DNA from 2 places in the Priestia sp. JNUCC 25 genome. Region 1 is predicted to be linked to the other one. Evidence: a T-box and tRNA genes for the amino acid it is inferred to sense, from the RefSeq annotation. Region 1 holds a T-box; the other holds one or more tRNA genes.
The links. A T-box is a leader RNA that pairs with one kind of tRNA and senses whether it is charged. The one in region 1 lies ahead of JNUCC25_RS23475 (valine--tRNA ligase), so its partner is inferred to be a tRNA-Val.
Positions count from the first base shown of each region.

Region 1 (3,421 bases):
CGATGTCCCCACCAAAGCTGACGCGAAATACACCAGTCGCGAATATTTTCCATCCAGTGTAAGTATGTCTTTTCAAAACGATCAGGCACAAAGTTTACTTTTTCTTCTTGTTTTTGAAGATCTACTGCTTTATCTGCTAACGGCTGCATTTTTACAAACCACTGAGTTGATAAATAAGGTTCAACAACGGCACCGCTTCGTTCACTGTGACCTACTGAATGCATGTGGTCTTCAATGTTGAACAATACACCGTCTTCTTGAAGGTCTTTAACAATTTGCTTACGGCAAGCAAAACGATCCATTCCTTCATATTTACCTGCTTTGTCGTTCATCGTACCGTCTTGATTCATCACTAAAATACGCTCTAAATTATGACGGTTTCCAATTTCAAAATCGTTCGGGTCATGAGCAGGCGTGATTTTCACCGCACCAGAACCGAATTCCATATCTACATAATCATCGCCTACGATTGGAATTTCACGCCCTACAATCGGAAGGACAACCTTTTTGCCAATTAAGTGCTTATAGCGATCATCTTCAGGGTGAACAGCTACAGCCGTATCTCCTAGCATTGTTTCAGGACGAGTTGTTGCGATTTCAATATGTCCAGAACCATCTGCCAACGGATAGCGCATATGATAAAACGCACCTTGTACATCTTTGTAAATAACCTCGATGTCTGAAAGAGCTGTTTTTGTAGCTGGATCCCAGTTAATAATATATTCTCCGCGATAGATTAATCCTTTTTTGTAAAGCGTTACGAATACTTCGCGCACTGCTTTAGAAAGGCCTTCATCAAGCGTGAAGCGCTCGCGTGAATAGTCTAAGCCAAGTCCTAGCTTCGACCACTGCTGGCGAATAAAGCTTGCATATTCTTCTTTCCATTTCCACGTTTCGGCTACAAAATTTTCGCGGCCTAGATCGTAGCGGCTTTTCCCTTCGCTGCGAAGCTTTTCTTCTACTTTTGCCTGCGTTGCAATCCCCGCATGGTCCATGCCAGGAAGCCATAAAACGTCATAGCCTTGCATGCGCTTCATACGCGTTAAGATGTCTTGTAACGTTGTATCCCAAGCGTGGCCTAAATGCAGCTTGCCCGTTACGTTTGGGGGTGGAATTACAATTGTATATGGCTCTTTTTCAGGGTCATTTGTTGCTTCAAAAAACTTCCCGTCTAACCAATACTGATAACGATTTTCTTCAACGGCTTTTGGATCATACTTCGTTGGAAGAGTCACTTCTTTTTCAGACATAATGTATACCTCCATAATATAAAGTTTCAGTCTTTAGAAACTGTGTAAAGCTTTTATAAACATAAAAAAACTCCTTTCCTAATAAAAGGACGAAAGGAGTTGATTTCGCGGTACCACCTTTTTTTATAGACGTATCCCGTTTGATAAGCCTATACACTTCATTTCATAACGGTTGATTAACCGGCTTTTTCTACTGAGCTATGCAGCTGTTCAAAAAAGCTACTCATAGGCGACATTCCGAGTGCACATTCTTAAGAAATCTCACAGCAACTGATTTCTCTCTCTGAAAGACGAACATCCCGTACTCTTCCTATTCACTGTATTTATGTATGAATTTCTCTTAATTATACTATATGAAAAAATGTTGAATCGTCAATAATCTTCTCCATTTTTTTATGATTATATTCATAATTTTTTTGTTCTGCTCTTTATTTTTTCATTCGCTCGCTAATTTTGGAAATAAAATGAAGAGCCCACTCAAAAAAATGTCACCATTTCTTTCTTTTTTCATATACTTACTTTAACCTGGGCACGTGGATTGAAAGGGGCATGTACAAATGAAGAAACGAATAAATGTAAATTCGTATCAGCTGCAGCGGTGGCTCAAAACAGCAGGAGCGGCTTGTGGACAGTTTATTGTTCCTTTAACAATTTTTCAAGGTATACGTACACTATTTTTCCCTACAACCTTTGATGTACTGTTGTTGGCATTGCTTGCCATACTAGCGGTTGCTTTATATTCCGACTGGATTTAAAAACCCAAGCTCTATTCGTTCGCTTGGGCTTGTGCAGCTGCTTCCGCTGCCATTTTTTTTTGCTGATCTACTTCAAATATTTTAATATTGAGCTGTTCAATGTTTTTCGTCAGCCAGTATGCTCGAATAAATGACTGCATATGTTCAAGCTCTGTTTTACTTTCTTTATGTTGCCTATATTGAACGATACACTGATACAAGGGTTCTGGAAACGCCAAATAACTGTGTAAAAGCAGCCGTTCCTCTTCTCTGAGAGCAAAATGTTTTTCATACGTACTAAACCACTCATAGCTGTCATAGGTAGTTACTGGGTATGTGCGAAGAGTACGGAAATAAAATGAGACCAAATCATAAATCGGTGAAGCATCTTTTGCATGTTCAAAATTAATAAAAAAACCATTTCCCCGCTCGTCATAGATAAAATGTTTAGCCGATAGCTTTCCATGAGAAGTAACCAGCCGGATCTTTTCCTTTTCTTCCATTTCATCGTTCCACTGATCGAGCTTTCCAAAACCAAATTCAAGCGCTCTTGTCATTTCATAATAAAATGTACAGTAATGCAATTCAAACGGAGACATATAAACTTTCTTCTCGCATTCTACTACGTACTGCTTCAGCTCTTCCTGACGTTTTTCCCACGTTTCTTTCATCGATGTATAATGATTTTCTATATCTTCTTTTTTCACTTCTACTTCCTGCGCCGAAGCGCCGTGAAGCTTAGCAAGCTCTTGAAATAATTTATGATATCGAATATCACGCTCTTCGGTCGGATTATTTGGGAGCCACGGCATTAAGTAATACGAGCCGCTTTCATCTGAAACAATGGGCTGAGAACGCTTCGTTTGATAAATAGGGACAAATCCCATCCATCCTTTTTGATACACGTTCTGCAGCTTTTGAATGAAGTTTTGATTTCGTTCTTGATGATTCGCCATTTCTTTAAGCGCAAACACGCCGGTTTTCGTATAGACTTTTTTTACTTTTCCGTAGTCTTCGATAAAGTCAACATCTAAGTCATATTCTTTTAACAATACTTTGTAGTCTGCTACTGTCCGCTGCATCTATATTCTCCTTCCTCGTAAAAAATAAAGAAAACAGTTAAGACATTATATGCGTCAAAACTGTTTTCTTTCCGACTTTAACGAACGGGAATATTTAAGATGCTTCCTTCTTCCAGCTCATATTCATCTTCTAAATTATTTACTCGTAAAATGTTTTGTACATTCGTATTATAGCGGTTTGCTATCGTATCAAGCGAATCTCCGTCTTGAACAATACAAAGCTTCCACGTTGAAAAAGCTTCTTCTTCCCGCGAAAAGAGCTTTGTTAAATAAAGGGCGTTTTCATTTCGGCCGCTTTCATTTTCTTCTTTCCGAAATTCAACAATAATCTTTTCCTCTTCTTGTTCAGCTTCTT
Region 1 is NZ_CM132211.1:4,466,408-4,469,828, forward strand. Features, by position in the region: gene JNUCC25_RS23475 (valine--tRNA ligase) at 1-1,250, opposite strand, end outside; T-box leader at 1,333-1,577, opposite strand; gene JNUCC25_RS23480 (hypothetical protein) at 1,808-2,005, shown strand; gene ysxE (spore coat protein YsxE) at 2,017-3,066, opposite strand; gene spoVID (stage VI sporulation protein D) at 3,144-3,421, opposite strand, start outside.

Region 2 (3,421 bases), 1.3 Mb from region 1:
CGCTTACATCTCTTACTACTTCGCCATTTAGAGGCATTGGTTTGCGCACAGAATCCCCGAATCCAACGTCTACGATGTAAGATTGATTTTCAACCATCACAAGGTTTGTAGCGTGACTTCCTTCAATGGTCCACGTGCCGTCGGGTTTTTTGACGGTAGCTGAAACGTAAGAGACTTCATATCCGCTTTCTTTTAACAGCCAGCCAAATAGACCGTTTAATTCGTAGCAAAATCCTCCACGCAAATTTACAATTACTTTTTGAAAAATTCGTTCTAAATCAATTATGATAGGGGTTTGAGACAGAACATCTAAGTTCTCAAAAGGAACATGAAGCATGTGTTTGTTCTGTAAAGCAGCTAAGCTTTCATACGTTGGGCTATCCGGTTTCTTAGCTAAAAACCGACTAAAATAATAATTAATATTCATCAAATGCACCTCTTAGTAAATCATTTCTCTCTGTCTTTAGCAGAACGTTCATGGAACAGCGCTTTTTCGAGTGTCTCTTTGGAAGCGAATCCTTGAAATACACGGCTGCCAATTTTTAAAGTTGGTACTTTCGTTACATGAGCATCTTCATACGCATGAACTAAGCTATCTTTATGAACTTGTTCGAACGTCCGGTCTTTTAAGATACGTGTAAATATTTCTTGATCTAAATGCAAGGAATCAGCGATTTCTGCTAAGACTTCAATCTGGCTAATATCTTTTTCCTCTTCCCAATAAGCTTTAAAAACAGCATCTATATAGGCAATTTCTTGACCATGTTTTTTAGCAAAATGAAAGCCTTCATGTGCTAAATGAGTGCGCGGGACTGGAGGCATGTCCGGCATATTTATTTCTACGTGCAGCTGTTGTGCTAAGGGAGCTATCGATTGATTCCAAGGTCTCTCTAAAAAATCTTCTATTTGCTCCATCTGCTGGGCTGGCTCAGGACAAAGTTCAAAAGGCTTCCATTCAATCTCAGCTTTTTGTTCTTTAATGACTTCTCTTAAAGGCTTAGTGGCTAGAAAACATAGTGGACAGACAAAATCAAAATAAAATTCAATATGCGCTTTCATCCCGTCACGCTCCTTTATGGCATGTTTTTATTTTATCAAAAGTAAAGACGATCCTTCCAACTTGGGAACTGTGGAAAAATAGTTGACAAAATTGGATAACTCTTTCTATAATAAAGTCAATACATATCACGAGCGATTAGTTCAGTGGGAGAATACATCCTTGACAGGGATGGGGTCGGGGGTTCGAATCCCTCATCGCTCATACCAAAGCCGTTTTCTTATTAATAAGAGAGCGGCTTTTCTCTTTTGTTTGACAAATCAATGCTATATTAAATCTTGAGCGCGTATAGAAGAATTAAAGTATAATGAAACATAGTGCATCAGGTCATGATAAAGATAATCACTAATTTAAAATAAATGAGGGTACAAAATGAATCAAAGAAGTTTTAGTCAATATGGTCTTAGTGACAAGGTAGCTAAGGCGCTTTCTAGCCTGCAATACAATCATCCCACGGAAGTACAAAGCAAGGTGCTTCCCATCGCGCTAGAAGAAAGAGATGTGGTCGTGAAGTCTCAAACAGGAAGTGGAAAAACGGCTTCCTTTGGTATTCCACTGTGTGAATTAGTTAATTGGGAAGAAAATAAGCCCCAGGCCTTAGTGTTAACACCGACACGAGAGCTGGCTGCGCAGGTAAAAGAAGATATTACTAATATCGGCCGTTTTAAGCGAATTAAAGCAGCAGCTGTCTACGGAAAATCACCATTTGCCAAGCAAAAAGTAGAGTTAAAGCAAAAAACACATATTGTTGTAGGTACGCCTGGACGAGTGCTTGATCATATAGAAAAAGAAACGCTTGCATTAGAGAAAATTCGTTATTTGGTTATTGATGAAGCAGATGAAATGCTAAATATGGGTTTTATTGACCAAGTAGAAGCAATTATTCAACATCTTCCTAGTGAGCGTGTAACGATGCTTTTCTCCGCTACGCTTCCTGAAGATATTGAAGAGCTTTCTCGCAAGTATATGAAAAAGCCGGTTGATGTTGAAATCAAAGCAAATGGATTAACGACAAGTACGATTGACCATTCTGTTATATCAGTAGAAAACGAATATAAATTTGAACTGCTAAAAGACGTAACCACAGTAGAAAACCCTGACAGCTGCATCATTTTTTGCCGCACGCAAGAGCAGGTAAATACGCTGTTAGATGATTTAGATGATTTTGGGTATCCTTGTGATAAAATTCACGGGGCAATGGTGCAAGAAGACCGTTTTGAGGTTATGAATGATTTCAAAAAAGGTAAATTCCGCTATTTAGTGGCGACAGATGTAGCTGCGAGAGGAATTGATATTGATAATATCACACACGTTATTAACTACGATCTTCCGTTAGAAAAAGAAAGCTACGTTCACCGTACAGGAAGAACGGGACGTGCCGGTAAAAAAGGGAAGGCTATCACATTTGTAACGCCTTATGAAAAGAGAATGCTATCGGAAATTGAGGAATATATCGGCTTTTCAATTCCAACATCTACTCCTCCTTCTAAAGAAGAAGTACAGCAGGCAGCATCCGCTTTTACTGAAAAAATTAATGAGCGTCCAGAAGTTAAAAAAGATAAAAGCGAGTCATTAAATAAAGACATTATGAAGCTGTATTTTAACGGAGGAAAGAAAAAGAAAATTCGAGCGGTCGATTTTGTAGGAACAATTGCGAAATTAGACGGAGTAACCGCGGACGATATTGGAATTATTACGATTCAAGAAAACGTCTCTTATGTGGAGATTCTGAATGGAAAAGGTACCAAAGTGTTACAAGCAATGAAGAACAAGACAATTAAAGGAAAGAAATTAAAAGTTCATAAAGCGATTAAATAGCAGAGGGAAGTCCATCTTTTTAAAGATGGGCTTTATTTATACAGCCAATAAAGGAGTTGAGAGTATGAAGTACATAAAAGAAGCGTGTGTAGAAGGGTATGAGCAGGCAAAAAAAGCAGAGAAGCTAGGAGCAGACCGCATTGAATTATGTGACAATCTCAGTCAAGGAGGCACTACGCCAAGTTACGGCACCATTCAATATGCAAGCGAACATCTTGATACAGATATCAACGTGATTATTCGCCCAAGAAGCGGTGATTTTATATATTCCGAAGCAGAATTTCAAATTATGAAAAAAGACGTTAAAGCATGTAAAGACCTTGGAGTAAACGGAGTAGTATTTGGCATTTTAACAGAAGAAGCTGAAATCGATTACGGACGCACTAAAGAGTTAATAGCAGAAGCTCATCCTTTAAGCGTTACGTTTCATATGGCATTTGATGAGATTAAAGATAAATACAAAGCCATTGATATACTTAGTGAATTGGGAGCAGACCGTATTTTGACCAAAGGAGGGAAAGGATCTGCTTTGCAAAATCTGCATAT
Region 2 is NZ_CM132211.1:732,330-735,750, forward strand. Features, by position in the region: gene JNUCC25_RS03895 (arylamine N-acetyltransferase family protein) at 1-427, opposite strand, end outside; gene JNUCC25_RS03900 (DsbA family oxidoreductase) at 448-1,059, opposite strand; tRNA gene JNUCC25_RS03905 (tRNA-Val) at 1,190-1,261, shown strand; gene JNUCC25_RS03910 (DEAD/DEAH box helicase) at 1,430-2,875, shown strand; gene JNUCC25_RS03915 (copper homeostasis protein CutC) at 2,940-3,421, shown strand, end outside.
Region 2: it encodes a tRNA-Val, which carries the amino acid that the T-box ahead of JNUCC25_RS23475 (valine--tRNA ligase) is inferred to sense. The anticodon was not compared.